One region of the Streptomyces sp. NPDC008317 genome, then DNA from elsewhere that is predicted to be linked to it. Evidence: riboswitches for the same ligand, from Rfam matches in the RefSeq annotation. Region 1 holds a riboswitch; each other region holds the start of a gene.

The links. A riboswitch is a leader RNA that binds a small molecule or an ion and turns the genes downstream of it on or off. The one in region 1 is predicted to bind cyclic di-AMP.
Region 2: linked by a shared signal. The riboswitch ahead of ACFY9V_RS30630 (M23 family metallopeptidase) and the one ahead of ACFY9V_RS27175 (NlpC/P60 family protein) in region 1 are both predicted to bind cyclic di-AMP.
Region 3: linked by a shared signal. The riboswitch ahead of ACFY9V_RS20550 (transglycosylase family protein) and the one ahead of ACFY9V_RS27175 (NlpC/P60 family protein) in region 1 are both predicted to bind cyclic di-AMP.

The regions. Positions count from the first base shown of each region.
Region 1 covers NZ_JBIBFQ010000009.1:131,281-134,521, reverse strand. The annotation lists gene ACFY9V_RS27185 (NlpC/P60 family protein) at 1-15, opposite strand, end outside; gene ACFY9V_RS27180 (hypothetical protein) at 23-154, opposite strand; gene ACFY9V_RS27175 (NlpC/P60 family protein) at 451-1,527, opposite strand; cyclic di-AMP (ydaO/yuaA leader) riboswitch at 1,535-1,689, opposite strand; gene ACFY9V_RS27170 (NlpC/P60 family protein) at 1,856-2,986, opposite strand.
Region 2 covers NZ_JBIBFQ010000011.1:114,605-117,845, forward strand. The annotation lists gene ACFY9V_RS30625 (pitrilysin family protein) at 1-1,138, shown strand, start outside; cyclic di-AMP (ydaO/yuaA leader) riboswitch at 1,440-1,607, shown strand; gene ACFY9V_RS30630 (M23 family metallopeptidase) at 1,623-2,486, shown strand; gene ACFY9V_RS30635 (GntR family transcriptional regulator) at 2,710-3,241, shown strand, end outside.
Region 3 covers NZ_JBIBFQ010000006.1:75,923-79,163, reverse strand. The annotation lists gene ACFY9V_RS20560 (cytochrome P450) at 1-197, shown strand, start outside; gene ACFY9V_RS20555 (transglycosylase family protein) at 495-1,544, shown strand; cyclic di-AMP (ydaO/yuaA leader) riboswitch at 1,850-2,033, shown strand; gene ACFY9V_RS20550 (transglycosylase family protein) at 2,037-2,771, shown strand; gene eno (phosphopyruvate hydratase) at 2,940-3,241, shown strand, end outside.

The sequences.
Region 1 (3,241 bases):
ACTGTGGGAGGCCATGCGGCCGTCATTCCTTCCAGTGCTCCGACGGGCCCGCGCGGAGGCCCGGCGACGCCTGCACGGGGGAGCAGAGCGCCGCCGGACCTTCGGCGGGGGTGACCGCGCCGCCACGGTCCTGACGGCTGTGGGGATCGGTCACCTGGGTAGCGACGCTAAACCTGACCGGGGGTGCGCCAGGGGAAGGAGACCGGGACTGCTCCGATTCGACCGGCCCGTGACCGTAAACGACCGCCGTTCGACGGGTGACCCGGTCATATGCGCGCGCCTGCTGACCAAAGTGCCCGGTCGGGAGGTCCGACCGGGCACGGGGTGCTATGCGGGGCTGTGAGCCCGGCGGTCCTGAGGCTCCGCGGACGCGGGCTCAGGCTGCACGGGTTCAGGCGATACGGGCTCAGACTGCACGCGCTCAGGCGGTGCGGGCCCTGGTGATACGGCTCAGGCGATGCGGCGGGCCGCAGCGAAGGGCATCCAGCTCATCGGGGCAACCTCGACGACCGCGCCGCTGTGCGGGGCGTGCACGATCTGGCCGTTGCCGATGTACATGCCGACGTGGCTGATGCTGGAGTAGAAGAACACCAGGTCGCCGGGGCGCAGGTCGGACTGCGAGACCGCCGTGCCGTCCTTGACCTGGTCCCACGTGGTGCGGCCGATGGAGATACCGGCGGCGCGGTAGGCGGCCTGGGTGAGCCCGGAGCAGTCGTACGCGTCGGGGCCGGTGCGGCCGGAGCCGTACGGCTTGCCGCGCTGCGACATCGCGAACTGGATGGCGGCGGCGGCGCGGCCGGACGCCGGGCCGTTGTAGGTGTAACTGACGTTGCTCGCCGTGGAGTTCGAGGAGTTCGAGGAGCCCGCGGTGTTGGTCGGGGCGGTGGGCCGCATCGCGGCGAGCTTGGCGCGCTCCTGCGCGTTGAGGCTGTTGAGCAGCTTCTGCGCGGCGGCCAGCTTCGTCTGGACGTTCTTCTTCGCCGCCGCGAGCTTGTTCTGCGCGCTGGTCAGCTCGTTGAGGCTCTTGGTGGCCTGCGCGCGCTGGATGGACGCCTGCTCCTGCTGGACCTTGAAGGTCTCCAGCGCCTGTTCCTGCGTGGTGGAGATGCGGTCCATCATGTGCGACTGGTCGAAGAACTTCTGGGGGTCGTCCGTCAGCAGCAACTGCGTCGTCTGGTCGAGGCCGCCGTCGCGGTACTGCGCGGTGGCGTACTGCCCGAGCACCCGCCGCGTCTCGTTCATCTTCGCGGTCTTCTGCGCGACCTGCTCCAGGAGCTGATTGGCCTTGGCCCGCTGGTTGTCGGTCTTCTCCTTGGCGGCGTCGAAGTGCTGCGTCGCTACCTCGGCGTCCTGGTTGAGCTGGTCGATCTGCGCCTTGACCTCGGTGATCGAGGGCTTCGCGGGCGCCGCACTGGCGCTCTCGCTGAGCAGGGTGACCGACGCGAGGGCCGCTGTGGTGATCCCGACGGCGGCCCGTGGACCGGCCGTGGACAGTATGCGATTGCGCGGCTTGCGGTGCGACGCCAAGGGAGGCGACTCCTTCCGAATACCGCCGACCGGGTTAGCTGACGGGTTCGGGCTGAAGGTCGCCCTACGGTCCCGACGCCTGCTGCGGCGTCCGTTCCGATTCACCCCACGTGCTGTTGGGTCCCCGGCTCCGGCCTGGGCCGGATTGAGCGGAGGTGATTCGCTGTCGGCTCTTCAGCCGACGGGGAAGCTCACCACCTAGCGGGCTACCGTAGTCAACTTGTGCGAGCCTTGGGAAGTTTGGATTGCAATGTGACCGAAATCGCTTTGTGATCTTACCGTTTGTGAGCGCGGCGGCGTCCGGACAAGTCGGACTATGCCGGGTGGACTATGCGGGACGGACCGCCCCGTAGAACGGCATTTCGGTAATCGGGGCGATCTTGACCACGGTGCCGGTGTGCGGCGCGTGGATCATCTGGCCGCCGCCGATGTAGAGGCCGACGTGACTGATGTCGCTGTAGAAGAAGATCAGGTCACCCGGCCGGAGATTCGACTCCGACACCCGCGTGCCGACGTTCACCTGGTCCCAGGTCGTGCGCGGCAGATCGACCCCGGCCGCCTTCCACGCCGCCTGGGTGAGCCCCGAGCAGTCGTACGACGTCGGCCCGGTCGCGCCCCACACGTAGGGCTTGCCGAGCTGCTTGCGCGCGAAGGCGATGGCGTCGTCGGCCTTCGAGGAACCCGTGCTCGGCACGGTCGGCGTCGAGGAGTCCTTCGCGGCCTTCGCCGCCTTCGCCGCGGCCTCGGCCGCCGCCTTCTCCTTGGCCGCGATGGCGGCGGCCTTGACGCGCGCCTCTTCCTCCTGCTTGGCCCGCAGCGCCGCGAGCCGCGCCTTCTCCTGCGCGTTGAGGCTGTTGAGCAGCTTCTGCGCCTCGCCCAGTTTGGCCTGCACATCCCGCTTGGCGGTGCGCAGTTCGCCCTGCTGGGTGGTGAGCGTCGCCAGGCTCTTGGCCGCCTCGATGCGCTGCTGCGTGGCCGCGGCCTGCTGCACCCGGTACGACTCGACGGCCTTCTGCTGCCGCTTGCCGAGCACGTCCGACAGGTGCACCTGGTCGAGCATCGACTGCGGGTCGGTGGCCAGCAGGTAGCGGCCGGTCGAGTCGTCGCCCCCGGTGCGGTACTGCGCGGCGGCGTACTGCCCGAGGACCCGGCGCGAGTCGTTCAGCGCCTGCGTCTTCTTCGCCGCCTGCTCCAGGAGCCGGTTGACCTTCGCGTTCTGCGCGTCGGTCGACTCCTTGATGCCGTTGTACTTCTCCGTGGCGACCTCGGCCTGGTGCGTCAGCCCGTCGACCTTCGCCTTCACCTCGGCGATGCTCGGCTGCTTCGGCTTGGCCGGCTCGGCGCTGGCGCTCTCCGCGAAGAGGGTCACGGTGGCCAGCGCGGCCGTCGTGATCCCCACGGCCGCACGCGGGCCGGGGGTGCTGAGGATCGCGGCGCGAGCCTTACGGTGTGTCGCCATGGCGCGCGGACTCCTTTCGGACGCCCATCCGGACGCTGCTGGAGCGAGACCGTAGCCAACGCTCCGGGCTGCTGGGAAGAGCGGTGTCCGATAGGCCCGATACCTTTTCGTAATCATTTCCCATTGTCACGGTGCGTGGTAACGGGACTACGGGGTAAAGGTACGTGGTTGCCCCGGAGGCGGCCGTTGGGCGGGGGGCCGGGAGTGTCGGCCGGGGTTCCGGGCGAAGGGGTTGGGGTGTCGGCCGGGGGGCCG
Region 2 (3,241 bases), on a different contig from region 1:
GCACACCGCCGAGGAGTTCGCGGCCGAGCTGGAGCGCTGCGGCGCCACGCTGGACGCGCACGCCGACCACCCCGGTGTGCGGGTCTCCCTCGAAGTGCCCGCCTCCCGGCTCGACAAGGCGCTCGCCCTGCTCGCGGAGGCGCTGCTGACCCCGGCCTTCCCCGAGGACGAGATCAAGCGGCTGGTCGCCAACCGGCTCGACGAGATCCCGCACGAGCTGGCCAACCCCGCCCGCAGGGCCGCGATGGCGCTGTCCAAGGAGCTGTTCGCACCGGAGCTGCGCTGCTCCCGGCCGCGCCAGGGCACCGAGGAGACCGTCCGCAGGATCGACGCGGCGGCCGTACGCGCCTTCTACCGGGCCCACGTCCGCCCGTCCACCGCGACCGCCGTGGTGGTCGGCGACCTCACCGGCATCGACCTGCCGCGGCTGCTCGACGACACCCTGGGCGGCTGGAGCGGCTCGGCCGCCAAGCCCCGCCCGCGCCCGGCGATCACCTCGGACGACACCGCGCGCGTGGTCATCGTGGACCGGCCGGGCGCGGTGCAGACCCAGCTCCTCATCGGCCGTACCGGCGCCGACCGGCACGACCCGGTGTGGGCGGCCCGCGTGATCGGCACCTACTGCCTGGGCGGCACCCTGACCTCCCGCCTGGACCGCGTGCTGCGCGAGGAGAAGGGCTACACCTACGGCGTACGCGCCTTCGGACAGGTGCTGCTCGGCTCCGCCGACGGTACGGGCGCCGCGCTGCTGGGCATCAGCGGCTCGGTGGCCACCGAGGTCACCGGGCCCGCGCTCGCCGACACCTGGCAGGTCATCAGGACGCTCGGCGAGGGCGGCCTGACCGACGAGGAGCGGGACGTCGCCGTACAGAATCTGGTCGGTGTGGCGCCGCTGCGCTACGAGACGTCGGCGGCCGTCGCGGCCACGCTGACCGACCAGGTCGAGCAGCAGCTCCCGGACGACTACCAGGCCGAGCTCTACGCGCGGCTGGCGGCCACGGGCACGGTGGAGGCGACCGCCGCGGTCGTCAACGCCTTCCCGCTCGACCGGCTCGTGGTGGTGCTGGTCGGGGACGCGTCCGTCATCGCCGGGCCGGTGGGCGAGTTGGGCATCGGACCGGTGAACATCATCACGTAGTACCGGACGGTCGGACCCGCGTCACGCGGGTCACGCGCCACCCGGCGCGAGCGGTCGGCACCGCTCGCGCCATCCGTCCCCGGAACCCCGGCAGCCCCCTGCGGCGCCGGGGTTCCGGGCGTTTTCGACCGCCGCGCGGGCGTTTTCGAGCGCCGTGCGGGAGTTGGGGAGGACTTGCGGGGGAGTGTCAGCGAAGTGTGGCGTACGCAACAAATCAGCTGATCTGTTTGGCGGATGGGCGAAACCGCGGTTAGCGTCTTCGCTCGTTGCCCGTCAGCAGCAGCCGCGTCCGGCGGCACGCGGGCACACATCGCCGAGTCCCCGTCAGGGGAGCCGGGGACCCAGCCCTCTCGCGAGGGAGCAGTCCCTGGGGTGAATCGGGACCGACCGCCGAGCGGCGGCCGGACCCGTAGGAGACCTTCCTGCTCCGAACCCGTCAGCTAACCCGGTAGGCGAGAAGGAAGGAAAGGAGCGACGCCTCTTCATGGCGTTCACCGTTCTGCCCGCGCCCAGCGGGAAGCACCGCCGTCCCCGTCGCGGCGCCGCACGCACCGTCCGCGGTGGCGGCACGCTCGCCGGAGTCGCGGTGCTCACCGCGACCGGAGCGTTCGGGGCCACCTCGATGACCGCCACGGCCCACGCCGAGAGCGCGCACGACGCCGTCGCGAACACCGTCTTCGCCCGTACCGCCGATGTGACCGGCTCGCTCGCCGACTCCCTGGCCGCGCAGGCGGAGGCCCAGCGCAAGGCCGCCGAGGCCGCGAAGGCCACGGCGGAGGCCGACCGCAAGCAGGCGGAGGCCGCCGCCCGCGCCAAGGCGGCCAAGGCCAAGGCCGACGCGGCGGCCGCGAAGGCCAAGGCGGAGGCCGCGGCCAAGGTCCGGGCCGCCCGCGAGGCCAAGGCCCGCGCCGACCGCGCCGCCGCCGAGCGCAAGCGTCTCGGCTCCTTCGTCCTGCCGGTCGACAGCTCCTACGTCTCCACCGCCTACCACTCCTCCAGCGGCCTGTGGTCCTCTGGCTACCACACCGGCATCGACTTCCACGCGGCCAGCGGCACCACCGTGCACGCGGTCGGCTCCGGCACCGTGGTCGAGGCCGGCTGGGGCGGCTCGTACGGCAACAACATCGTGATCCGGATGTCCGACGGGATGTACACCCAGTACGGCCACCTGTCCTCGATCCAGGTCTCGGTCGGCCAGAGCGTCACGCCCGGCCAGCAGATCGCCCTGTCCGGCGCGACCGGCAACGTCACCGGGCCCCACCTGCACTTCGAGGCCCGTACCGGACCCGACTACGGCTCCGACGTCGACCCCATCGCCTACCTGCGCAAGCACGGCGTCTCGGTCTGACCCCAGGACCCCGCAGGGGTCCCGCCACCGCCCCCTGGAACCACCGCACCACCCCCCTCAGCACGAAGGCCCCGGCTCCCCCCGCCGGGGCCTTCGTCCGTCCCGTACCCGTGCCGTACCCGTCCCGCATCGGTCCCGCGCGCCAAAAGAAGTCCCATATTCGGGACTGTGATCGGAATCCCTGGTGTGCTGGAATAGGGTTACCGCAGAATGTGCGGAAAGAATGGGGTCCTGCGATGCGGAATCGGATGTGAACGGGACGGACGGCACGGGGCGGCGTATCTCCGCCCAGGTGGTGTGTACGGCCATCCGCGACGACATTGTCAGCGGTTTCTTCCCGCCGGGCGGCCGGCTGACGGAGGAACTGCTCGCGCAGCGGTACGGGGTGTCGCGCGTGCCGGTCCGCGAGGCGCTGCGCACCTTGGAGTCCGAGGGCTTCGTCCGCACCCGCAGGCACGCCGGCGCGTCGGTGGCCGAGCCCACCGAGCAGGAGGCGGCCGACCTTCTGGAACTGCGCGGCCTGTTGGAGCCGCTGGGCGCCGCGCGCGCCGCCCAGCGCCGTACCGACGCGCATCTGAAGGTGCTGCGCGGGCTCGTACGCCTAGGTCAGGAGCGCGCGGTCCAGGGCCAGTTGTCCGACCTGCCGTCGCTCGGCGGCTGGTTCCACGAGACGCTGGCGCAGGCGTCGGGCAGTCCCACGCTGGCCGCGCTGCTCACGCAGCTGCGCCACAAGATCGCCTGGGTGTACGGCGACG
Region 3 (3,241 bases), on a different contig from region 1:
ACGGCATCCACTACTGCCTGGGCGCGCCGCTGGCCCGGCTGGAGGCCAGGACGGCGCTCGCGTCCCTCCTCACCCGCCTCCCCGACCTGCGGCTCGCGGCGGATCCGGCCGAATTGCGCTGGCGCGGCGGACTGATCATGCGCGGACTGCGTACGCTGCCGGTGTCGTTCACCGCCGAGGCCGCGCAACAGAAGTGACGGCGCGTCACGGTCGTGATCGCGACGTGATGATCGCTACACCGACTTGTGATCCGTTGGCCAACACCGCTACGTTCTGCGGTCAACGCGAGAAGCGCGGTCGCTCGTACGGGCACGGTGCGTACGGACGGCCACCTCTCGCGGACGGCTCGCGCCAGACGCGGCGGACGTCACGGAAGCGGAAGCGGAGACAGCAGCAACAGCACCAGCAACGTCGGCGGGCTCCGGCCCGCTCCCCGCCGCCGTCACGTCACGCACCGCGCTCCGGCGCGTAAGGCTTACGAGAAAGGCGACCGCATGCTCTCGTCCGGGAACGGCCGGCACCGCCGACCGCGACAGGCCCCGGCGGCCATGGTGACCGTCGCGGCGACCGGCGCGGGGATCGCACTCCCGCTCCTCGGCGCGGGGGCCGCGCACGCCGCGGACTCCAGCACGTGGGACAAAGTCGCGATATGCGAGACCGGCGGCCTGTGGAGCGCCGACCCGAGCAACGGCTTCTACGGCGGCCTGGCGATCACCCAGGACACCTGGAACGCCTACGGCGGCCAGGCGTACGCGCCACGCCCCGACCTCGCGTCCAGGACGGAACAGATCGCCGTCGCCGAGCGGATGCTCGCCGACCTCGGGCCGAACGCCTGGCCCGGCTGCGAGGACGGTACGGGGCTGCTGGACGCCGTGACGCCGCCCGTGGCGGGCGGCACGCCCGCGGCCACCCCCACCACCCCGGCGCCGTCCGCCTCGACCCCGCCCTCCGGCGACGCCACGACCGGCGGCTCCGGCGGCACCGGGGGCTCGAACACCGACCCGTCGCTGCCGACGATCATCCCGACCGCGCCGGGGACGGACACGCCCACCGGGCCCGCCGACGGCTCGACGGTCACCCCGGTGACGCCCACGGCGCCCACCACCGCCCCCGTCACCCCCACGTCGCCCGGTGACGGCTCGCGGAACACTCCGGGCTCGCCCACCGCCGACGCGCCCGCGACGCCCGGCACGGGCCGCCACGCGAAGCCGTACGTGCCCACCGACGCCGAGCTGGCCGCGGCCGACCAGGCGACCCGTACGGAGCTGACCGCCGTCACGGACGCGGGCGCGGACAGCGGTACGGACACCGGCAAGGGCTCGGACGACGGCAGCACCGGAGCCACCGGCGCCAGCGACACCGGACACAGCGCCGACGGCGGCCACGACTACACCGTCGCGTACGGCGACTCGCTCGCCGGTATCGCCTCCAGCCACCACGTCCAGGGCGGCTGGAGCGGTCTCTACGACGCCAACCGGCAGGTGATCGGCCAGGACCCGAACCTCATCAAACCGGGTCAGATCCTGACACTTGACCTCGGCTGAGGGCTCCGCGTCTTTCTGACCGTCCGTCACGGCCGCGGGGGCAAACCGGACGAACCGTACGACGTCCTCCGCGGCCCGTGTGACAAGCCTCTCGCCCGCCCCTGTGACCGCCCGCTCGCAGAGCGCTGAAACCGGCCCCTGTGACCTGCGATTCTCTGAACCCGCTCTGGGGGCGGGAGCGGTGCGGGGGCGGAACGCGGATGTTTGTCCTTTCCGGCGCCTGTGCTTAGCGTCGTCATCGCTCGCCACAGCGGGCCCCGCCGGTCAGGAACGCCGAGTCCTGCCGCCGACCGACGGGAACAGTCGACGCGAAAGCGCCGTAGGCAGGAGCGGGGGACCCAAGGTCTTTCGCCGGTCACGTTCGTACGGCACGCAGCCTGCGGAACGCACCGGCTCGGGGTTAAGCACGGAATCCGCGGTCGCGGATCCGGCCGGGCAACTCACGCCCGAACCCGACAGCTCACCTCGCAGGCGTCGGTGAGGACACGAACCATGGCTAAGCACCGCCGTACGTCCAAGCTCGTCCGCATCGCCGCGCTCGCCGGTGTCACCGGCACCGCGATCGCCGTACCGCTCCTCGGAGCCACCTCCGCCTCCGCCGCCTCCGTCTCCACGTGGGACGCCGTCGCCCAGTGCGAGTCCGGCGGCAACTGGTCCATCAACACCGGCAACGGCTACTACGGTGGCCTCCAGTTCTCGCAGTCGAGCTGGGAGGCCGCGGGCGGCACCCAGTACGCCGCGCGCGCCGACCTGGCCACCAAGGACCAGCAGATCGCCACCGCCGAGAAGCTGCTCGCCATGCAGGGCCCGGGTGCCTGGGCCTGCGCCGGCGCCGGCAACCTGACCTCGGGCGGCTCCGCGGCGAACGTCGACACCTCGTCGCCGTCCTCGTCGTCGTCCTCCTCCTCGTCGTCGTCTTCCAGCTCTTCCAGCTCCTCCGGCTCCAGCAGCTCGGACTCCTCGAACACCGGCTCCTCCGACAGCTCCTCGCAGCCGTCGCAGCAGCAGAGCACCCCGGCCCCGGCCGAGACCTCCGCGCCGGTCACCCACCACAAGAGCCACGGCAAGGGCAACGGCGAGTACACCGTCGTCTCCGGCGACTCGCTCTCCAAGATCGCCACCGCGCACCACGTCTCCGGCGGCTGGCAGCACCTGTTCGACCTGAACAAGGACATCGTGCAGGACGCCAACCTGATCTACCCGGGCCAGCACCTGCACCTGGGCTGAGGCCACGGGATGTGATCCCCGGCCGGGCACGTACTCTCCCCCGAGCGTGCCCGGCCGGGGCCTTTTTCCGTCTCAGGGTCCGGGCTCGGTACCGGGCGCGACACCGAAGACGGTTAGGCTCAGGTCGAAAAAGACAGAGACATCTCAGAAGGACTGAAGGAGACACTCGTGCCGTCCATCGACGTCGTCGTAGCCCGGGAAATCCTCGACTCGCGAGGCAACCCCACCGTCGAGGTCGAGGTCGGCCTCGACGACGGCAGCACCGGCCGCGCGGCGGTCCCGTCCGGCGCCTCCACCGGCGCATTCGAGGCCCTCGAACTCCGCGACGGCGACAAGAACCGCTACCAGGGCAAGGGCGTCGAAAAGGCCGTCCTCGCCGTCATCGAGCAGATCGGCCCGGAGTTGGTCGGCTACGACGCCACCGAGCAGCGGCTGATCGACCAGGCGATGTTCGACCTGGACGCCACGCC